4 regions of the Paenibacillus sp. J31R30 genome follow, and region 3 is predicted to be linked to each of the others. Evidence: riboswitches for the same ligand, from Rfam matches in the RefSeq annotation. Region 3 holds a riboswitch; each other region holds the start of a gene.
What was found. Region 3 has a riboswitch for cyclic di-AMP ahead of AC58QO_RS23180 (stalk domain-containing protein). Riboswitches for the same ligand answer to the same signal wherever they lie in the genome.
Positions count from the first base shown of each region.

Region 1 (5,719 bases), on a different contig from region 3:
AACGCTTGATAAAACATGGGATGGCAAGGAAGGCAGCATCGAGTTCAAATTATCGCATACGTCCCCTGTCGACTGGGTGCGCATTGATCCCAAATACACGCTCATACTCGAAAATAAGCACATCAACAACTTTTATCAAACACAATTAAATACAAAGTGGCAAATCCGGTGGAATCTCGGCATTATTCAACTCCTGCAAGCCATATTCGGCTCAGTCGCCTGGTAAGGACATGGCTTACGTCTTATGACAAACTCAGCGTATGCTTACGAAGCCAGTTTTCTAACGAAAACTTTAAGGAGGGACCCTCGTTGGCCACCTATATCAAATCCGGCTTCAGGGCAGCTATGGCGCAGCCTTTTGCCACCATTATTTTGTTCCTGTATCAAATGGGTTGGGGTATTCTCTTGTATAAGCTAGTGCAGGGAATACTCGTCCCCCTCATGCATCGATTCCCTGGTGCTGAGCAGCCCAAGCAGGCTTTGCAAATCTTTCTAGCAGAAGGCCAGTTTCAATTACTCAAAACTGATCTTAGCTATTCTTATCTCTGGTGGCTCGCTGCTCTCTTATGCGCCCGCATGCTGCTAACGCCCCTCTTAAATGGCGGTGTTTACTATTCGCTCACGCACGCTCACCAGAATGCTGGCTACCGTTTCTTTCGCGGGATGAAGGAGCTCATGCTCCCTTTCCTGCTTGTGTATCTGATCCGGATCGCATTTACCCTGCTTCCACTGATCTGGATTTTCCCGAAAGCTACGTATATTCTAGGGCATAGCAGCTCCTATGAGCAGGTTGTTCTCAAGCTTCTGCCCTGGATTCTCAGTTTACTGGTCTACGGATTTCTCCTGCAGCTTCTGTTTATGTATGTCCAATTCGCGATCGCAGCCAAGTTAGGGATCACATCGACAGTCATCTCTTTCTTTCGATATTCGCTGCCGATTGTCGGACTTGCCATTACCCTCTTACTTTTCGCAGGACTATTGGCAGGTGTCACGGTCACAGCCACCTACTTGTGGGCAGGTCTGGTAGCGCTAATCATTTATCAGCTGTACCCACTTTTTCACATTTTCATCCAAATCTGGGGCATTTCTTCCCAATATCAGCTACTTTCAGCCAAAATATCCAATTAATATCCAGCAAAACAGCGAATAGGCAAACATTCTCCCCCTTCTCCTTGAGAAAGGGGCTTTTTTTTGTCTTTTTTCCGAACTATTCCACTTATTTTTAGCCTAATTTTTAAACTTAAAAGAGGAATTTCATTCTTTATGACGAATTACAAGGACTAGCATCAAAAAACCAAATATTTCATGCCGAATTCCTCAGTTTATGGGGAAACGGGGGAACCACTCCGGGTGAATTGATCTTGCAAGACAGGGATCATAGGGAACCTTCAACCGAACCCTCCAGCTAACCTCGTAGGCACCGGAAGGAGACAAGCAGTTGAAGAAATTTGTTGGTCTTGTTTTTAGTCTTGTTTTGTTTTTGAGTGTTAGTGTAGGAAGCGTTTTCGCGGCATCCGATATGGATAAAGCGGTAGACGAGCTTGTAGGAACGCCTTACAGATGGGCAGGAACGACAACCAAAGGATTCGATTGCTCTGGTTTCACGTCCTACTTATTCGGCGAATTCGGCATCGATCTTCCACACAGCTCCAAATCACAAAACGGCGAAGGCTACTGGGTTGACAAAAAAGATCTTCGTAAGGGCGATCTTGTATTTTTCAACACGGATGGCAGCGGTATCTCTCATGTAGGTATGTACCTCGGAGACGGTGAATTCGTTCACTCCGCTACGAATCAAGGTGTTGTGAAGAATAAGTTGAGCGAATCCTATTATGCGAAGCGATATGTATCCGCCAGACGTGTTCTGTGGGATGATATCTACAATCAACTAACTGCTGAATCCAAGTAATGTTCTCGGCACAGAATGAAGCCCTGCAAGCTTTGCTCGTAAGAGCGGCTTGCAGGGCTTCATTCATTTGAACGTGTGTATCGGCCACAAGATGAGTAAAACAAAGATAAGTAATAGCCCATGGGCTTTGAGGAAGGATTGGCTAGTATGGACACTTCACAAAATAGTACATCACCCCCATTTCCCGGTATTATACGATCCATCGATGAGATTAGAGCCGTTATTGGGGAGCCTCATCCTGCGGTTCAACATAAGGTTATTAATCAAATCGACGAGCACGCACGTGCGTTCATTGCAAAATCGCCATTATTCTTCTTCTCTACGTCGAATGCTAACGGCTCGAGCGATGTGTCTCCCCGCGGGGATGCCGCAGGATTCGTACGGGTTGTGGATGAACGCCGCCTCGTCTTCCCAGAAAGACTTGGCAATCGCCGACTAGACTCGATGCAAAATCTGCTGACCAACCCGGAAGTCGGTCTCCTGTTCATCATCCCAGGCGTCGAGATGGTGCTCCGCGTCAATGGCCGCGCTTGGTTGACGAAGGACGAGGAGCTGCTGTCGACCATGCAGCTAAACGGGAAGTCACCGATCGCCGCTGTCGGCGTCGAGGTGCAAGAATGCTTCGTGCATTGCAGCCGCGCGCTCAAGCTGTCGAAGATTTGGGATCCCGCTACATGGGTACCTGAGCAGGAACAGCCGGACGGCATGGATATGTTCCGCGCGCATGTCGCGTTGAACGGGATTGCGTTGGAGGATTAGGCTTAATGAGCAAATAGCCAAAAAGTGTAACTTGACATAGCATGTGAGCCATCCTATAATAACGGCATGTCGTTTTCTAGGGTTCCGCGGCGCATGTTCGCCGGCTGGTCCAAGGGAAAACACACAGCGGATACGCTGTGGTCACGGAGGGAGAAAAGCCCGGGAGTCTATCGCAGCAGTGCGATATTCCCGGGCTTTTCTTTGTTTTTTTTGTGGCACTGACGACATAATACTTACATGAAGGAGTGTTCATAATGGCATGGTTATACCTGGTCATTGCAGGTGTTTTCGAGGTGGTGTGGGCCATCTCATTGAAATTTTCCAACGGATTTACACGGCTCGTTCCCACGATTATCACGATTCTCGGGATGATCGTTAGCTTTTATTTCTTAGCTTCAGCCACGAAAACCTTGCCCATCGGAACGGCTTATGCCGCATGGACCGGAATCGGTGCTGTCGGCGCGATTATCATTGGCACACTTTTCCTCAATGAACCGATCAGCTTAATTCGTATCTTGTTTATGGTATTGATTTTGGTCGGTGTACTCGGGCTGAAATTCACGTCGGGGCACTAAGTAGTGTTAGGCTCTTACACCTCGCTCATCTGCGTAACAACATTGGCAATCCGGCGGAGGCGTGTCTCTTGCGTTTTCGCGTCCTCGACCTGTCGGACGAATTCTTTGCGCTTGGAAAAAGCCAGTGCTTCAAATCGCTGAGCGGCACCTTCTGCTTCAGACAAAGCGGCTTGAAGATCGGCTGGGACCTCTACCGTCCGAGGGGCGAGATCCAGCGCCAATGTGACCTCGACGGGGTCATCGGCCTTCAAGCCAGAGGCTTGTCTGTGGGCTTCACTGAGCGGAATCAGATATTCTCCCCCCATCACCGCGATTGTTGTGCGATATGTGTAACCGTTCATGGTCACGGAAACGCTTGGCTTTTTGCCTCCCGCTAACGTGGTCATGACCTCTTCGGGAATAGAAATCCCAGTAGCATTCTTATTGTGTGCTTTCATAATGGTCGTATGGAACGTTACACTCATGGTCGATGCCTCCTACGGAATAGTGTGGATTATTTGATCGTATAGCTCACGTACCAGATGCTGCCCCCCACGAATATCCGCAAGTGTTGCGATAGCGGTCGAAAGATGTCATTCAGCTCTTCGTAGCTAAAATAGTTCTTGAGAATTTCGTGCTTGGAGCCGTCGGCTAGTTCGCGTCTTTTGTAGGTGTCTTCACTATCCGCATAAGTGATGAGCTCGCCGCCTCTTCCAGGTACATACACGTTATCCGCGATAAAAACCTGCGCACCGCTGCCCAATCTTTCATGGAAGCCTTGTAAAAAGCTGTCGATCCGATTGCGCGGTATATGCGAAAACCAGAAATTCGCCAGCCCATAATCAAACTCTCCTCGTACCTCCGAGAGCTCATACGCATCGCCTTCCCTAAAGGCAGCATTTCCCTTCGTCCATGGCTTCGACTCTGCAATGCGCAGTACCTCAGGGCGTATGTCTACCCCCACAAGCTGCGTCGCGGTTTCAGCTGCAATTTGTGTCCAGTAGCCAGTGCCGCAGGCGATTTCCAGCACTCGGCGTCCCTCCACCTGCTTCTTAATGATATCGGACAGAAAGGCCAGTTCTTGTTGATATTCCGCATCCTCGCGGTGATAAATCCGTTCATACTCCTCTGCTCGTGCACCGTAGTAGGCTTGCATGCTCAGCTTTTCCTGGTCCAAAAGCGTCTGCTTCTCTTTCACCTCGTGAAGGATGCGATGTCTCGCTGATAGCAAATCCGCAAAAATCGCTCCGCCTTGCGCGGCGTAATTCGCTAACAGCCCCTGCGTCGCCATGACGATCAGTTGTGTCATCGACAAGCCCGTGTCTTCAGCCATCTGTTCTAGTTCGGACTTCACTTTCTCAGGCAAATAAACTGAGAGTCGTTTCGTTTTGTCTTGTTTATCCTCCATGTTTAGATGCCTCCTTTTTCAAATATTGTAACACATATTATATACCATGTTAACATTTATTATGATGTATGAGGTAAGGTCTTGTGTGCTGGCGCCGAACCCCGTAACCATTCAATAGGCTCCAAAAGGGCGCTAAAGCCGCCAGAAGTGTGCCGAGTTGAGGCAATAACGCCCTGAAAGGGCGTTAAATCGCCGGCGGCACCGCGAGCGCGGCGCGATTTGCGCCGAATAAGACCCCAAAAGGGCGCTAAAGCCGCCAGAAGTCTGCCGAGTTGAGGCAATAACGCCCTGAAAGGGCGTTAAATCGCCGGCGGCACCGCGAGCGTGGCGCGATTGCGCCGAATAAGACCCCAAAAGGGCGCTAAAGCTGCCAGAAGCGTGCCGAGTTGAGGCAATAACGCCCTAAAAGGGCGTTAAATCGCCGGCGGCACCGCGAGCGCGGCTTGATTGCGCCGAATATTTCCAGTTAAACGAGAGGAATTCCTGCCATTAAGCCGTTACAACTAATTGGTGCTTAGCACCATCCACGTCGGACAACAAAAAAGCCGAGCCCCACCCTTCGGATGGACGCTCGACTCGATTACATCAGCTGACGCTCCTCGCCATAGCGGCGTTTGAGCTGATTCAAGAAAAATTGCAGGGAAAGGAACAACGCGGCGAAGCTTGTACCCGCACTGAGAATAATCCACGGGTGCAGACGAATATAGCGTGCGCCGTAAGCGATCAGCGACAGCCATTCACCGGAAGTGCTGATGGTGATCTGGAACCCGGCCTCCTCGTCGCCGATTGTTTCCGTACCGCCGAGCACGATATTGAATACGGCAAGCTGCCCGAGCAGGAACAGCACCTGCATAAACTCGCTTAAGAAAATGAACATCATTTCATTTCTAATCGAAGGGAAGATATGCCGCAGTGTCCGATGCCAGAACGAACCGCCCATGAGACGGGACGCTTCGATAAACATTTTGCCACTATAATAACGTGTCCGATCTGCAATCTGGTGGGCTAACGGGAATATACCAATCAATGTAATTAAGATGACGAAGGTGATGCTGAACAATAATTTGTTGTGCGGGTCTGCTTTGGTAC
Region 1 covers NZ_JCAUAV010000005.1:26,146-31,864, forward strand. The annotation lists gene AC58QO_RS18870 (M1 family metallopeptidase) at 1-226, shown strand, start outside; gene AC58QO_RS18875 (hypothetical protein) at 310-1,128, shown strand; cyclic di-AMP (ydaO/yuaA leader) riboswitch at 1,297-1,435, shown strand; gene AC58QO_RS18880 (C40 family peptidase) at 1,439-1,909, shown strand; gene AC58QO_RS18885 (MSMEG_1061 family FMN-dependent PPOX-type flavoprotein) at 2,057-2,668, shown strand; guanidine-I (ykkC/yxkD leader) riboswitch at 2,734-2,836, shown strand; gene sugE (quaternary ammonium compound efflux SMR transporter SugE) at 2,923-3,243, shown strand; gene AC58QO_RS18895 (YdeI/OmpD-associated family protein) at 3,258-3,707, opposite strand; gene AC58QO_RS18900 (methyltransferase domain-containing protein) at 3,737-4,630, opposite strand; gene AC58QO_RS18905 (ABC transporter permease subunit) at 5,211-5,719, opposite strand, start outside.
Region 1: linked by a shared signal. The riboswitch ahead of AC58QO_RS18880 (C40 family peptidase) and the one ahead of AC58QO_RS23180 (stalk domain-containing protein) in region 3 are both predicted to bind cyclic di-AMP.

Region 2 (5,719 bases), on a different contig from region 3:
TTTTAGCGTATCCGGTTTATTTATTTGTTGTGGCATTATTCATTTTAATTGGCGTTGGCATTTACAATATCTTAACAGGCCAGGTTTCTCCGAATGTACATACATCCTTAGGTACACCCGTTGCCGGGATTAGTTTATTTCTACTTTTAAAAGCATTTGCCTCAGGGAGTTCTGCTTTAACAGGTGTTGAAGCGATCTCGAATGCGATTCCGAATTTCAAAGAATCTGCTCCTCATAATGCCGCTAAAACATTAGCCGCGATGGGCACATTATTGGCGCTGTTATTTGCTGGAATCGTATATTTGGCCTTTGAATATGGCATAGTTCCTGCTGCTGATGTAACTGTTGTTTCGCAAATTGCGGAACAGACCTTTGGACGAAACTTTATGTATTTCTTCATTCAAGGAACAACCGCATTGATCTTAATCCTTGCTGCTAACACAGGATACTCGGCATTCCCGCTGCTCGCAGTTAATCTTGCGAAAGATAAATTCATTCCTAGAATGTTTACCATTCGCGGTGACCGATTAGGCTATTCCAACGGGATCATCATTCTTGGGGTATTATCCATTGTGCTGATTATTGCTTTTAAAGGAAAGACAGAGCATCTTATCCCACTTTATGCCGTCGGCGTATTTATCCCATTTACCCTTTCTCAGACGGGGATGGTGGTCAAATGGGTGCGAGAAAAACCCGAAGGATGGATGTCCAAGCTCATCATTAATACAACTGGGGCTGTGATCAGCCTGATCGTTTCGATGATGTTCTTTTTAACCAAGTTCTCGCAGGTCTGGCCAGTTCTAGTTTTCTTGCCTATGATTATCTATCTCTTTCATCGCATTAAACAGCATTATGAGGCCGTTGGTGACCAATTAAGACTTACAAACCGTAAGCCTGCTATCCCCATTGAGGGGAATGTCATTATTGTTCCTGTTGCCGGTATCACGCATGTGGTTGAGAACTCATTAAACTATGCCAAATCGCTTTCACCTCACCAGATTATTGCCGTGTACGTCCCCTTTGAACGAGAAGATGAAGCTTTGTTTGAAGAAAAATGGGAGAACTGGCAGCCTGATGTGAGACTAGTGACACTGCATTCGCCTTATCGAAGTATCATAAACCCATTAACGAAATTTATTGACACGGTTCAGCGTAAAGCCGGTGAATCCAACTATCAGGTTACCGTTATTATCCCCCAATTTATTCCTAAAAAAGGCTGGCACAATATCCTGCATAACCAATCAAGCTTACTCATTCGTGCACATCTGCTGTATCGGAGAAATGTGATTGTAACAACAGTGCCGTACCACTTAACGAAATAAAAAATGGGTAGCCCTTACTTCACAGTGGGGCTACCTTTTCTCATTAAGATTTCCATCTGATGCTCTTCACTCACCCGTTTCATGAACCCATGAAACTCTTCCTCTGTTTCACATACGGCAGTATGTTCCAGCCAAACAAAGAATCTCTTCTTAAGAATGGCTGAAGCATGAAGAGGGTATGTCAGCCGAGATTTTATGATATACAACCCAGGTGAAACTTCATTCCACGGTGAGTTGAAAATCGTACGGATAGATAATCGAGTCCGATTCTCCCAATCCTGCTTTTTTTGCTTGTTTCTTATCGACTGATACATTCTCATAATCATGTGATGATCGGATATTTCAGTCCATGATGAAAATCCTGACAGGATAGCATCTTGTGTGATCTCGGACTTTTCTTTAGAAAACCAATAACCAACAATAATAGGGAAATGATTTTCTTCTTCTAGCCATAAGACACCGAACCACTCGTAATTTAAATCAATCGGATTCAACAAATGAGATGCAATACCTAAATAATAGTGGGGAAAGGAAGTCATGACATTACTCCTTCTTGACTTAGTCTCAAAGTCGGTAGTGAATGAATATGCCATAATTGTATGTTTGAAACGTATAAAAAGGGGGTAAAGAATGGATAGCAAACGTATAAAAATAGAATAAAAACGCAAATCCGTTGGTTTTCTAAACGTCGCTGGGCTAATGGTCGACTACTGCAAAATGGTAAAAACGGGAGTAAGCCGAAGCATTTCTATCGAAAATGCATGTGATTTATAATTGGACGCGCTTTCATAAACAGTGAAGGTCACAGATTGCAAAATAATTGTCTCCAGCGTATTTTACATTCTAGAGCAATCGGCGTAACATTCGTTTCAGCAACAACATAAAGATGCAAAACGCTGAGTTCCCGCAAGGGAAACGGGGGAACCAACCGAAGCCGATCGGAAGTAGAATCGGTTTCTCGGGGTGAATCTAAAGCAAGCGCAGCTTGCCAAAGTAGGGCACTTCCAAGCCCGAATCCGACAGCTAACCTCGTAAGCGAATTGGGAGAGAACAACCTTCTTTTCGTGGTGTCCACAGCGCGTAATTTCACGCTGCTTCGAGCCCGAGAGTAGAGATTCTCTGCTCTTTGGCTTCTTTGTGTTGTTCACAAAATGAGGAGAGTGACTCTATTATGTATCCCGAACCCCTGACTCTAGTAAGAGAATCAGACGAACGTACCAAACTTACGAAGGAATGCAAGATTACCCGTATTGAATGTTTTCAATTTGATTGTGAACTATCGGATAAGCTGCTGCCTGGACATGGCACGGACTGTCATTGCGGTTTATTGACGATTTCAACGAATCTTGGAACATGCGGATTAGGGCAATATGAAATTCCATGCGGCAACTTAAAGGGAGATTTCGTACGATGGGCTGTGGTCTTTCAAAAGCTCAAAGGTCTTACCCTGAAGGATGGTTTGGATTATGTTCATCAGAGACAAGAGGCATGGGGAGAAGTGCGAACACATTTAATTGTATCTGCATTAACGAATTTATCTGAAAAGCTAGAGAACTCATCAACTGCAACAGTACAAGAACTACCTTGCCTATCTGATCGCACTTATTTATTTGAGCATTCTGGGGCTTATATCACTTTCTAAATACTCGATATCATTGTAAAGAGCACCTCTACCCACTTATGGATTCTAGTGGATGGAGGTGCTCTTTGTCTTAACTAGGATTGGCCGGAATGAGGATTTCTGGCAATGGATGCCCTGCGATCCATGAAGATACTGTTTTAGAAAAGAGAGCTGGTTTCTCCAAGGGCCAGTTATGCTTAGCTCTTCTTACAAAGTAACTCTTGGAGCTTGGGTAGGAAGCGCATAGGTGAAGCAGAGATTGCTGGATAGAAGCCCCTTCTTTCTCGCCTGCCATCGCGAGCATTGGCGGAAGCTTTTGATGAGAAGCAATGTCGGGTAACTGAAATTCAAGATTTTCTCTGGTAATTCTTCCTGATGTGCGCCAATCCTGCATAATGAAATCTTTCCGAACCTCTTCAAAATGCTTCATCGGGATACCCCATTGATTCATTTTAGCGCGAATGAGCCAGTCCTGATGTTTAATTGGCAAAATGAATTTATGCATAAAAGAGATCCATTGCAGCGAAATAGATGGCTTGGTACAAACGCCGCTGACCAGAACGCTAGTCACCAACTCAGGTGCTATAGCACTCAATTGAAGTGCCACTTGTCCTCCAACATCTAACCCAATAACATGCGCACGATTCCCACGAGCCTTTTTCTGAATGAGTTCAGCCATGTGCTCAGCCGCATTCGGAATGGAGAAAATACCTCTGTGTATGCTTCCTCTGTGTTCAGGGAGGTCAGGTATGAGGCAATGGAATTTAGTTAAATGATCGACGTGAGGTCGCCACATCCAGCCTCCTAAACTGCTTCCGTGCAAGAAAACGATCGTTGTAGGGTTCTGGGTGCCTGTTTCAAAATGATGTAAAAACATAGTCAAGTTATTCCTCCTGAGGTTTTTTCATCTCTCGAACGCTTAGAGACGTATATTACTCTTGAGAAATTAGCTTTGTAAAACGAGTCAAGTTTGATTTTAGTGGGAAAACGATGGAAAAGAGCCAGAACTCGCCATAATGTTGACAAAACCCTACTCATTCATCATCAATCAAGAATAAAAATATTTTTATATTTTTTTTATACGGATGCTATAGATTCTTTACCCCCTTTTTATAAGGATCGGCGTTACAATGTTTCAGGAAAGGGGGCGGTGGTCGTCATGCAAAGTGACTTGTTGCTGATAGCTGCGCCAACCAAGGCAGGCGAGGAGTTTATGAAACATACGAAATTGGTTGGTTTTCCTTATGTTGCATTAACTAACAACAAGATGGAGAGAATCAAGTTAGAAGGTCAAGGAGTGAAGCAAATTATCCAAGTGGATACGACGGATCCAGCGGCGTCCATCATTCCCGACTATCCGATTGGGAATGTCGTTCTGTTTGAGGAGAGCTTGCCGCTATGCTGCCGGTATATTCAAATTTGTCGCAGTTGGACTTCAAGACCCATTTATGTTATCACCCAAAGCGTAAATCCTAGATTAATTTACAAAGGACTAGGCGCGGACTATGTCATTTATTCTAAAAATGGTGATGTTAAGTTTCTACTATCATCCCTTAAACCAAATAAAAACATAAGTTCTGTCTGATTTGAAGGAGGTGTGTCATGTACAACGATGTAACGATGATTTTATTATTTGCAGTCACTTTTCTAGGGTTTTGGGGATTTGCGAAATATTGTGAGAAAGCTTGAGGTTTACGTTTGTATATTCAAAAAGGATATTTGGAATAAAAATGTATAGGAGGTAACCATATGATTGTTATCGGACTCATTGGATGTGCCATTATGGTATATCTCGGTTTTGTTTTAGTAAAGCCTGAGAAATTTTAATTGCAGAATATGAGCTTATGTAAGCAGGGGGAGAACCTACTATGGGTATGGGATTGTTACAAGTAGTCATCACACTAGGGATTATCATGCTTTTGGTAAAGCCTGTGGGAAGTTACTTGGTCAAAGTGTTCGGCTATGAAAAAAGTGGACTTGATCGTGTGTTTGGTCCTTTCGAGCGTGTATCTTATCGTATCATGGGCGTTAAAGAAGACGAAGCCATGGGTTGGAAAAAGTATTTAGGAGCCGTATTGTTAGTTAACTTTGTTATGATGCTGCTCATTTATGCCGTATTTCGGCTTCAAAAATATTTGCCGCTAAACCCTGACGGCATTGGTAATATGCCTCCGGCATTAGCATTCAATACAGCCGTTTCTTTTATTACAAATACGAACTGGCAAGCGTATAGCGGTGAGAATACACTGTCGTATTTCTCTCAAATGGTGGCCATTACATTCCCAATGTTTACATCGGCGGCAACTGGATTCGCGATAGCAGTCGCTTTCATCCGCGGCCTCATTGGCCGTCAAGATAATCTTGGGAATTTCTATGTAGATATGACAAGAGCGATTACACGCGTATTTCTACCGCTAAGCTTCCTTGTTGCTTTAGTGTTAGTTTTTCAAGGTATTCCGCAAACCTTACTTGGAGCCGTACAAGCTACAACAATTGAAGGCGCTGAGCAAACGATTACTCGCGGTTTAGTTGCTTCTCTGGAATCGATTAAACATATTGGCACCAATGGTGGTGGTTGGTTCGGCACGAACGCCGCGCATCCATTTGAAAATCCGACGCCTGTAGCCAACTTGATCCACATTATTTGTATGATGCTGCTGCCTACTGCACTGGTGTACGCATTCGGACTCATGATCAAGAACAAGAAGCAAGGCTGGACGATTTTTGCTGCGATGGGGATCATCTTTATCGTAATGTTGTCCACTGTATTCTATGC
Region 2 covers NZ_JCAUAV010000014.1:11,017-16,735, reverse strand. The annotation lists gene AC58QO_RS28630 (APC family permease) at 1-1,322, shown strand, start outside; gene AC58QO_RS28625 (hypothetical protein) at 1,337-1,861, opposite strand; cyclic di-AMP (ydaO/yuaA leader) riboswitch at 2,207-2,376, shown strand; gene AC58QO_RS28620 (hypothetical protein) at 2,494-2,964, shown strand; gene AC58QO_RS28615 (alpha/beta fold hydrolase) at 3,035-3,820, opposite strand; gene AC58QO_RS28610 (hypothetical protein) at 4,103-4,528, shown strand; gene AC58QO_RS28605 (potassium-transporting ATPase subunit F) at 4,693-4,770, shown strand; gene kdpA (potassium-transporting ATPase subunit KdpA) at 4,818-5,719, shown strand, end outside.
Region 2: linked by a shared signal. The riboswitch ahead of AC58QO_RS28620 (hypothetical protein) and the one ahead of AC58QO_RS23180 (stalk domain-containing protein) in region 3 are both predicted to bind cyclic di-AMP.

Region 3 (5,719 bases):
AGCGTCCCCAGCTGGGCAGGGTGTTGAAGGACGAAAGCAAGCAGGAGATCATAGCGAGATGTCAGCATTCCCCGCAGGTGCAAATCGTAGTATCTGATGGATTAAGTGCAAATAGTGTAGAAGCAAACATGCGAGATCTGTATCCTGCGTTGCTGGATTCCTTACGATTGCGTGGTTTAACGGCGGGAACAACGATATATGTAAATCGAGGACGGGTAGGCTGTATGGATGCCATAGGTGATTTGCTGAAACCAGAATGTCTAGTGCTGCTTATCGGCGAAAGGCCAGGTCTTGTAACAGCGGAATCATTAAGCGCCTACATGTGTTACCAACCAAGAACAGGAAGAACGGATTCGGATCGAATGGTCATTTCGAACATCCATCGCGGCGGAACACCTCCCATGGAAGCGGGAGCTTATATTGGAGGTCATCTTGAGCAGATCCTGACACAACGAACAAGTGGTATCGATTTTAAATAAATGAAGCCCGCCTGCTGAAGCTCTAATTAGATGCTTCAACAGGCGGGCCTATTTGTATAAAGCTCATTGGGGTATAAGTCTTAGTAGAAAGTAGCAAGAATGATGACCAACAGTACATAAAGAACAAGAATTAAGCCTGCAGAACTTCCGTATCCTGGCGTGCCACAACTGCCTACAGCTGACATAGTATCCCCTCCGGTTATCAATGATATGGGTTAAACACTATATAGCATATGACCGGGGGATATCCGTTGATTGGACGAATGCCCGCTATCCGTAGGAACATTCACCCACGAAAAAAGCTGCGCTTGAGAGAATTCTCAAGGCAGCTTTCGTCTACTATTAATTGGGGATATGATACACTTTAATTTTCTGAATGCCGAAGCTTTTTAAGGATTTTCTCGAACCTGGAACAAAGATATCCATTCTCTTTCCTTTAATGGCGCCGCCGGTATCGGTGGCATACACGTACATACCGCCTTGAGGAAGCCCACTAAAAGAATAACCTTCAATATAAAGTTTCGTACCTAGTGGAATTACGGATGGATCAACAGCAACTGTGCCGATCGCAAGCGGGTTGCCCATGTAATCAAAGGCCCCGTATCCGCCATTTTCAGAAGGATCTGCTGAATAAGCTGTGGACTCGAAAATGTCATAGTCAGGTGCATGATGTCCGCCATCTTTGTTTAAAATGGCGATATTGCTGCTAGCATCCCACTGTACAGGGACCCCTGCAGCTGTGGAAAGAAATCGTAGCGGCACATAAACGCGCCCATTTTGAAACTGGGAAGCTCCATCTAAGACGACTGGTGCATCATCAATGCTGGCTTCTTTTTCCCCGGATACCAAGGTAATCGTATGTTTGTTGTTATTTAATGTTACCTTAATTTGATTTCCATCTTTTTGCCAGTTCACGGTATAACCAAGCTTCTCGGTTACGAACCGAAGTGGAACTTGGGTCGTGTGGTTGCCATCCAAAAATGGCTGTGCATCTGGGAAATGAATCAGGTCATCATTGACTTGCACTTTCACTTCCATTTCAGCTGCTTGAGCCGAAAATGGGGAAAGAAAGCCTCCTGCCAATACCGACAGTGTAACGGCAAGGCTAGTTAACCCTTTGGTAAACTTATTCAATTGGTAATCCTCCTTCATGAGCCTTCGAGGTTAGTTGACGGGTTCGGGAAGAAGGTTCTCCCTAGTCTGCTCCAAGCCGAAGCAAATATTCACCCCAAGTATTTCGTCCCCCGTACTAGTGCCTAATTTACGCACCAGACTCGGCTTCAAATATTTTATCATTGCAGACAGGCTCAAACAACGACCAAAATATGGTCGAGATCAAAATACTGGACTTAGGTCTAGGTTCAAAAACAGTCGATAGTCGGTTTTAGACTGCCAGAAATTGAGCTACGATAGGAGTATGATGAAGGATGAGGGGCGATTGACATGAACAATAAGAATCGGGAAATTGATCCTACTAATATATTTGATCGAATTGGCAAAATGGCAGAAACCGTCTGGCAGGAGACCATCGGGAAAACGAATCCAGGTGCCTTTGAGGACAGCACCATAATCAAGCTGGAGGAGCGCTATGACGAGGCGCTCCAGGCAACGATTGGGCTGCGCAGCCATATCGCGCGAGCGGAAGAGATGGCGAAGCTGCGCGGCGAGCAAGCCGAGCTGGCGATGCGCGCAGGCGAAGAGGATCTCGCGCGGCTCGCACTGCAAGAGAAGCTGCGCGAGGAAGCCGCTGGCGAGCACTATCGCGCGCAGTACGCGAGCAGCCAGGACTTGTGCCTGGCGCTCGCAGAGGAACTGCGCGAGCAGCGTGCCCGGCACGCAGCCGAGGCTGGGCAGCCGCGCAGCGGGCTGCACAGCAAAGAGGCTCGCGACACATGGCGCGAGCTGGAGGTCACCGGCCGCGAGCTCGGCCGGGAGGCGCTGCAGGGGCTCCGCGTGGCGGGCCGCCTGTCGAAGGAAACGCTGAAGGAAGCCGGAGGCAACCTTCAGCATGAGCTGCGCGCGCTGCGCAGCAAGCTGCAGCACGAGTGGCAGCAAGAGCAGCGCTCGCGAGATCAGCACAATCAGCACGACCCGCGCAGCAAAAAATAGCCATGATCGTGACCTCCATGAATTGCAAAGCCTTGTCCGATAAGGATTTGCATCTTGGAGGTCGTCCATTCTTATGGTATGCTAGGAATCGTATGAACGAAAGACATGGAGCAGCAGCCAGAGGAGGTGCATCGATGGGAGAAGAAACGAAAAATAACCGCAGCCGGAATACAGCGCTTGTGCTGATTGGAGCCGGTGTTTTTTTGCTTCTGGATCATACCGTAGGCTTTTTTCCCATTATGGCCATAATCCTTATATTGCTGGGCATTCATCGTGTTCGTTCACGCAAAGAACGCAAGGGTTATGTGCTGATGGGGATCGGTGCCGTCATTTTATTTGGTGATCATGTTACAATTGCCATTTCGGTTGTGTTGATTTCATTAGGTTTATTTTTCATTCGATCCAAGCAGGTTCATAAGGATGAGACATATACACAAAAGCAAAAGATTGTAGACAGCATACGCCTCGGCCGAGAGCCTTGGATTCTACGGAATACCTCGACATGGTACTTGGTGGGAGAAACGTACATTGATCTCTCGCTGGCGATTCTAGAACAAAAGGAAACAACAGTCATCCTACAGGGCGTTGTAGGAGATATTGATATAAAGATACCCGATGATATTGGCGTTTCCGTTACAGCTTCCGTGATGTTTGGTCAGCTTCATGTAGCCGAGCAACGTGAGGCAGGTGTGATGAATAAAGTGGTATGGCAATCAGAGAATTACCAACATTGCGACCATCGGGTGAAACTCGTGCTCTCTTTCATCGTAGGAGATATCAAGGTTAAAGTATTGTAACGGCTGGAGGGGGTACATCACCAAGTGGACGGCTACAAGAGACGTTTAACGAATATGATATGGCGCAGCATGGGGGAATCGATCCTCTTTAGCTTCGCTGTTTTCGGCGCTATGCTATATTTCTTGAATTCAAGACATTTGATCGAGCCCTTTGCCAGCTGGCAGCAGGGTGTCAAATTCTCGTTCATGGCTTTATCGATTCTAGGTGTGATTGGGGCGGTGTTCGGTTACTGGAACAGCTCGAAGGTGACTCGCAGACTTGAGCCGATGATGGAGACAATGATTTTATTAGAAAAAGGAACATTTGCCCGAGAAGGCTTCCAAAACGGAGACGATGATGAGATCGGGCGTTTAGGTGAACAACTCAGTCGAATTATGAAGCGATGGGAAGAGCAGGTAACCTCTCTCCAACGATTGTCGAATAGTAACGCTGAGCTTACTGAGAAAGCTAAGCTTACTGCAGTCATTGAAGAGCGTCAGCGTTTGGCACGCGAGCTGCATGATGCGGTAAGCCAGCAATTGTTCGCGATCTCGATGACAGCAACAGCCGTAGGACGTACGCTGGATAAGGATTTCGAGAAAGCGAAGCGGCAAATTCATCTGATTGAAGAAATGGCGTCTGTCGCACAATCCGAAATGAGAGCCTTATTGCTGCATTTGAGGCCGATTCATTTGGAAGGCAAACGATTGTCCGAGGGCCTTGTGGAGCTCTTGAAAGAGCTGGCAGCCAAGGTTCCGATGGCGATCACTTGGGATATGGATGAGGAAATCCGCTTGAACAAGGGGATTGAAGATCATTTATTCCGCATCGTGCAAGAAGCGCTTTCGAATGCACTGCGACACTCTAAGGCGAATAAGCTGGAAGTGAAGCTGCTTCATCGTTCGGATGGCATTCGTTTGGTGATCCGCGATGACGGTGTTGGATTTGAGCTGGATGCGAAGAAACTGACTTCCTATGGCATCGTGTCGATGAAGGAACGCGTGAACGAGATCGGCGGCTCTGTCGATATCATCACAGCACCTGATCGAGGGACACGTATCGAGATTCGAGTACCACTATTAGCGGGCGATCCTCAATTGATCGAGAATTAGCACTGTACATAGAGAGGGAGAAGCGAATGGACGACACCTTAATCAAAGTACTACTCGTCGATGATCATGAAATGGTCAGAATCGGACTAGCAGCTGTCCTCGGGACAGAAGATGGCATAGAGGTTGTAGGCGAAGCGAGCAATGGTCACGATGGTATTCGGCTAGCCACAGAATATCGTCCTGATGTGGTCCTGATGGACTTGGTCATGGAAGGCATGGACGGGATTGAAACGACTAGAAAATTACTGCAATTGTACCCAGAATGCAAGGTCATTGTGTTGACGAGCTTCTTAGATGATGAGAAAATGTATCCAGTCATCGAAGCGGGAGCTTTCAGCTATTTGTTAAAAACCTCGCGAGCATCCGAAATCGCGCAAGCGATTAGAGCCGCGGCCAAAGGGCAATCGATTCTGGAGTCGCAGGTTGCATCGAAAATCATGAACCGCTTCCGCCAACCGAAGCCAGCAGCCGAGCCGCATGAAGAGTTAACGGACCGCGAGATGGAAGTGCTTCGCTTGATCGCGAAGGGCAAATCCAATCAAGAGCTGGCCGATGATTTATTCATTGGTGTGAAGACGGTAAAATTCCACGTCACCAACGTTTTGTCCAAGCTTGGCGTAGAAGATCGCACACAAGCGGCGATCTATGCATTCAAGCACGGACTAGCGGAATAACACAAGGGAGCGATTAGCTTGAATGTAGTCAAACAGATTTGGAGCTGGTTTGGTTCCATTGTGATTTCCTTTGTTTTAGTTGTATTTCTAGGTGTGTTTGTGTTCCAATCGACGCGAGTTAGCGGTCATTCGATGGATCCGACGCTGCATGATAGTCAGCGAGTGTATGTATCGAAGCTTTCACATACCTTTCGTTATGAGCCTAATTATGAGGATATTGTTATTATCGACTCTAGGGTTGATATGAAGCGGACTTTTATCAATGATTTATTGGATAGCCCGTTGCTTAGCTTATTCGTCCGCGGTGATGATAAGCATGTATGGATCAAACGGGTGATAGGTAAGCCAGGGGATCAACTTGAGCTTAAGGATAATCAGATGTATCGCAACGGCGAACTTCTGAATGAGTCTTATATCAACGAGGAAATGCGAGCGAACGGGAACAAAAAGTGGACCGTTCCAGCCGACCATATTTTCGTGATGGGGGATAATCGGAACAATAGCATGGATAGTCGTGTTATTGGATTCATTCCTACTGATCACGTGTTAGGTAAAAAGTTATTTTAAA
Region 3 covers NZ_JCAUAV010000008.1:21,277-26,995, forward strand. The annotation lists gene eutC (ethanolamine ammonia-lyase subunit EutC) at 1-479, shown strand, start outside; gene AC58QO_RS23175 (YjcZ family sporulation protein) at 560-664, opposite strand; gene AC58QO_RS23180 (stalk domain-containing protein) at 822-1,613, opposite strand; cyclic di-AMP (ydaO/yuaA leader) riboswitch at 1,618-1,769, opposite strand; gene AC58QO_RS23185 (PspA/IM30 family protein) at 1,923-2,588, shown strand; gene liaF (cell wall-active antibiotics response protein LiaF) at 2,723-3,385, shown strand; gene AC58QO_RS23195 (sensor histidine kinase) at 3,410-4,477, shown strand; gene AC58QO_RS23200 (response regulator) at 4,504-5,151, shown strand; gene lepB (signal peptidase I) at 5,170-5,718, shown strand.

Region 4 (5,719 bases), on a different contig from region 3:
CTCATGACCGGTGTGAAGAACTCATATTGATTACGATGGCTTTCCTTCGCCCTATACATAGCTGCATCGGCATTCATCATTAGCGTTTGGGCATCCTGACCATCATTTGGGAAAAGACTGATGCCAATACTCGTAGTAACCGAACATTCATGACCTTCAATGAGAATAGGCTGGTTAATCACCTCAATAATTTGTTTTACAATATGAAGAATAAAGCTCTCTTGTTTGAGGACAGGCAATAAGATCGTAAACTCATCCCCACCCATTCGAGCTATCGTCCCCTGCTGTCCCACACAAGTTAGAAGTCGTTGAGCGATCGTCTGCAACAGCATGTCACCAAAGGCATGTCCCAAGGAGTCATTGATATATTTAAAGCGGTTCAGATCTAGAAATAAAACTGCAAGCTTGTGTCCCCCCCGTTCTGCCTGCTCCAACCCTCTGTTTAGATGATCCTTAAACAACCGTCGATTTGGGAGATCAGTCAGCGCATCATGATAAGCCATATGATTAATTGTTTCCTCTGCTTGTTTATGTTCCGTAATATCTTTACCTATTGCAAAGACACCGACCACGATGTTGTCGACGATGATCGGTACAAACCGAATTTGCAGATCAACGCGATGCCCGCGTTTATGCCGGATTGATGTCTCAAAGGAGGAGGATCTTCCTTTTTTCGCATGGATAAACGACTTTAAGTAGGTCGATCTTGGCGCAGCATTCAATAGATGGGTTCCTGACGTGCCCACGATTAGATTAGCTGAATAACCAGTAATTTGCTCTGTTGCTGGATTTATCGCTGTAACAAGCCCTCCCAAATCAAATGAACATACCAGATCAGGATTATGATCCACTAAAGATTTATAGCGAAATCTGCTCTCCTCCAGCATTCTCTCTGAGTCTTTGCGGACGGTAATGTCCCGAATGATACCTCGGAAACCCGCGGGATCTACTCCCTTCTCATCTTGGATAAGCATGATAGAACCCTCCACACGCTTGCGTGTGCCATCCTCCCGAATAACCTCCCATTCGACACAATTGACAGCTATGCCCGAATGCGCTGCCCATTGATAGGTCTGTTTCAGCTTTTTCGCGTCCTCTGTTCCCATGAAATCGGCAATCTGACAGCCTTTCAAGTCATTCTCATCTATTTTACCGAGAAGCTCTACCAAAGACTGATTGCCATAAGTAAAATTTCCGTTCATATCTATTTCATAATAGCCATCTTGCATGCTTTCCAAGGTTGAGCGTATCTTCTCTTCCTCTCGCATTAACTGTGACGCCTCCATCTGATTCACTTTCTCTATATTTCGTTGAATCATCTTATAGAGCATCCAAGCGGACAAGATCATCACCGTGCTAACTATCAGATAGGAAACACCAAGCAAGAAGGCTAACTGTAGCATACAAGCGAGTATTACATACATGGAAACAATACGAAATGAAATCTTTCTTCCTTCCGTTTTTTTTCTAATGTCTAGCAGCTTATCCATACTATGTACCCCAGTTCTATAGATGTTCCGTGAATATATGCAGCAAACAATCAATGACCTTAATCCCAATGAACGGAAAAATAATACCACCTAACCCGAATATCGTTAAGTTTCGGCTTAACAATTGATTTGCGCTCATAGGCTTATAGGTAACTCCTTTTAATGCGACAGGTATCAAGAGCGGAATGATAACCGCGTTAAAAATCAATGCTGAAAGCACGGCAGATGTTGGAGAGTGTAACTGCATAATATTAAAAACCTGTAGCTCTGGTAGATTACTCGCAAACATCGCAGGTATTATGGCAAAGTATTTGGAGAAATCATTAGCAATGCTAAACGTTGTAACAGCCCCACGTGTGATGAGCAGCTGCTTACCAATTGAAATCACATCCAGAATTTTCGTGGGATCCGAATCAAAATCAACCATATTGGCCGCTTCTTTAGCAACTGAAGTTCCGCTGCTCATGGCAATGCCCACATCCGCCTGAGCTAATGCAGGAGCATCGTTAACCCCATCCCCCGTCATAGCAACGAGCTTACCTTCGCTTTGCTCTGCACGAACAATCCGCAATTTATCCTCTGGTTTACTCTCTGCATAATAAGCATCCACGCCAACTTCATTCGCGATCGTCGCGGCAGTTAGTGGGTTATCTCCAGTACACATAATGGTTCTAATCCCCATTTGATGCAGAGATTCCAATCGTTCTCGTATTCCCGGCTTAATCGTATCTTTCAAGTAAATAAGCCCAAGAATCTGATTATCCTTGCTCACAGCAAGGGGAGTCCCCCCTTCTCTGGCAATAAAATCGCTTTTCTCCATCATCTCCTCAGGAATAGATCCGCCTCGCACTGAGATATAACTGCCGATGGCGCTAACTGCCCCTTTTCGATAAAAGCAGCCATTCAGGTTTAACCCACTCATCCGCTCTTCTGCTGTAAACGTAATGACTTCGCCTTGATAAGCTCTGAGATTACTTGTCATGTGATTCTGCTTAGCGAGTTCTACGATGGACCGCCCTTCCTGGGTGTCATCAAACAACGAAGTGAGAACGGCTGCTTCCATGAGTTCCTCTTGGGATACACCCGTTGCAGGATAGAATGCTGATGCCATTCGGTTACCGAACGTGATCGTGCCTGTTTTATCCAATATGACTGTATGTATATCCCCAGCTGCCTCAACAGCCTTCCCTGATTTCGCCAAAATGTTAATTCTCGTAACGCGGTCAATCCCTGAAATGCCTATGGCTGATAAAAGTCCCCCAATCGTCGTGGGTATTAAGCACACGAGCAGCACAATTAACGTTGACACCTCCAATTGAACGCCAGCAAATTTGGCCAATGGATACAACGTTACGACGACAATTAAAAAGATGAGGGTTAAGACTGTAAGGAGGGTCGTCAGCGCGATTTCGTTCGGTGATTTCTGCCGTCTTGCCCCTTCCACCATTTGAACCATCCGATCCAAAAAGGAATACCCAGGGTTAACGGTAATCTCAACCTGAATCCAATCGCTGGTTACGAGGGTTCCGCCAATGACGGAGTTGTTATCACTGTTCGCCTCTTTAATGACGAAAGCCGATTCTCCATTAACGGAGGACTCATCAATGGCTGCAATGCCTTCCACTATTTTGCCATCGCCGGGAATCAAATCCCCCATTTCTACCAATATACGGTCACCTTTGCGTAATTCATTTCCGGCAACGACCTTTATGCTGCCATCTTTCGATAACAGCTTCGCCTTTAATTCCTTTCTGGTTTTGATCAAGCTGTCCGCGTGTGCCTTACCTCTTCCTTCAGCTAACGCTTCTGCCAAGTTCGCAAATAATATCGTAAACAATAGAATGAAAAATACAGTGAGGTTATAAGTCATCTGTGTCTCGGTATGAAAATAATGCGGAAAGAGCAGCAATAAACCAATGACAAAGGTCGCCGTTTCCAACACGAAAAGCACTGGATTTCTTATCATTAATCTTGGATTTAATTTCAGTACGCTATCCAACAGGGCTCTAATAAACACTTTGGAATGAAATGATTGCTTCCATCTTTGATTCATGAAAAACCACCCTAGAAAGAGATATACGCCCCAGAATGCTCAAATAAATAATTGCGGAATCACGAATTGCCCTAAACCACATGTACCAAGATTCGTTGAAATCGTCAATAATCCGCAATGACAATCATTACCATGTCCTGGCTGCAGCTTATCGGATAATTCACAATCAAATCGAAAACATTCAATACGGGTAAATTTACATGTTTGTGTACATTCATCTGATTCACTTACTAGCGTCAGGGGTTCGGGGTACATCATAGATTCACTCTCCTCAAATTGGGAACAACAAAAAAAGCCAAAGAGCAGAGAATCTCTACTCTCGGGCTTCAAAGAAAACGCATATGTGCGCTATGGAAAGCTCGAAAAGAAAGTGGTTCTCTCCCAATTCGCTTACGAGGTTAGCTGTCGGATTCGGGCTTGGAAGTGCCCTACTTTGGCAAGCTGCGCTTGCTTTAGATTCACCCCGAGAAACCGATTCTATATCCGATCGGCTCCGGTTGGTTCCCCCGATTCCCTTGCGGGAACTCAGCGTTTTGCATCTATGTATTGTTGCTGAAACGAATGTTACGCCGATTGCTACTGAATGTAAAATGCGCTTGAGACACTTATTTCGCAATTTGTGACATTTAGTGTTTATGAAAGCGCGTCCAATTAGAAATCGCATGCATTTTCAATAGAAATGCTTCGGCATACTTCCGTTTTGGCCATTTCGCAGTAATTAGGTCATGACCAAACGACTTTGAGAAATTATAATGATTTACTTTTTTATTCAATTTTTATAAGTCTGCAACTATTATTTAGCCCATTTTTATACGATTCAAAGTTATAATTATCACATCTCCAGGCTTGTATCATCAAATCGCGGGACACATACCCTTTTCATGTATTTATGCAGCGTGAGTATGAAGAACATCAGATGGAAATCTTAATGAAAAAGGTAGCCCTACTGCGAAGTAAGGGCTACCCACTTTTCGTTTAAAATCATGAATGACATGTATGGTTGTTCTGATAAGATTTCTTGGATAGAATAACATGAAGATCATTGTTCAACTTCATTAAGGAGTGCAATTAAAATGATTCGTGCATTAGCTATAACAAACGATTTGGAAGTTTTAAAAGATGTTCAACTAACTCAGCTTTCGAGTTCAAATATAAAATGGTATTGGGTTGATTTTAACCAGCCAAGTGAAGAAGAATCCAATTTATTAGAAGAACATTTCAACTTTCATCCACTTGCAATTGAAGATTGTTTTCATTATCTGCAACGACCTAAATTAGATCACTATGAAGATGTACACTTTTTCGTAATGCATGCCATCAATCAACAAAATCTTGCGGCTGAAGAAGTGGACTTATTTTTAGGAGAGAATTTCATCGTTACCTTTCATTCCAAATATTCAAAGGAGATCGAAGATGCCTGGTGTCGAATAGCCCTGCAGAAAAAAGGCGTTGATAAAGGTCCTCTGTATGCTTGCTATGTGGTTATGGACGAGTTAGTAGATCAGTATTTTCCGAGTGTCTATCAAATCGAAGATCAATTAAACGAAATCGAAAATAACGTTGGCTCTGAATCTACCCAAGCACTCATGGAAGACATATTTGAAATACGGTCAAGGCTCTTAAAGCTGCGAAGAACTGTCGTGCCAATGAGAGATCTTCTGTATCGAATACTAAATTCAGAACGAATTCAGGGTATTCATAAACTGTCACACTACTATACAGACGTGTATGATCATTTGTTGAAACTATCTGAAATGATCGATTCTAACAGAGAGATGACAGCTGATTTACGAGACAGCTACATTTCTCTTAATTCCAATAGAATGAACACGATCATGAAAACTTTAACAGTCATCACGACGATCTTCATGCCTTTAACTTTCATAGCCGGAATCTACGGAATGAACTTTGATTACATGCCCGAGTTGAAGTGGCAATGGGGTTACTTTATCGCGTTAGCGGTCATGTTCGGAATTGGTATTGGCATGTTTATGTCGTTTAGAAACAAAGGATGGTTTAAATAAACAAAGCTGAATTTTCCCAGTAATACAAAAACGGATACTCCCATAAAAGAGGGGTACCCGTTTTTGTTTGAGTAGATAAAAAAAGAATAGTTTGTGCTTACCAATCTCTGTTTCGAATGGCTTCTTCTGCGTCTAACCGAATATTAAAATGT
Region 4 covers NZ_JCAUAV010000003.1:301,079-306,797, reverse strand. The annotation lists gene AC58QO_RS13055 (sensor domain-containing protein) at 1-1,490, opposite strand, end outside; gene kdpB (potassium-transporting ATPase subunit KdpB) at 1,507-3,543, opposite strand; gene AC58QO_RS13045 (hypothetical protein) at 3,583-3,801, opposite strand; cyclic di-AMP (ydaO/yuaA leader) riboswitch at 3,915-4,084, opposite strand; gene corA (magnesium/cobalt transporter CorA) at 4,617-5,567, shown strand; gene AC58QO_RS13035 (DUF5713 family protein) at 5,665-5,719, opposite strand, start outside.
Region 4: linked by a shared signal. The riboswitch ahead of AC58QO_RS13045 (hypothetical protein) and the one ahead of AC58QO_RS23180 (stalk domain-containing protein) in region 3 are both predicted to bind cyclic di-AMP.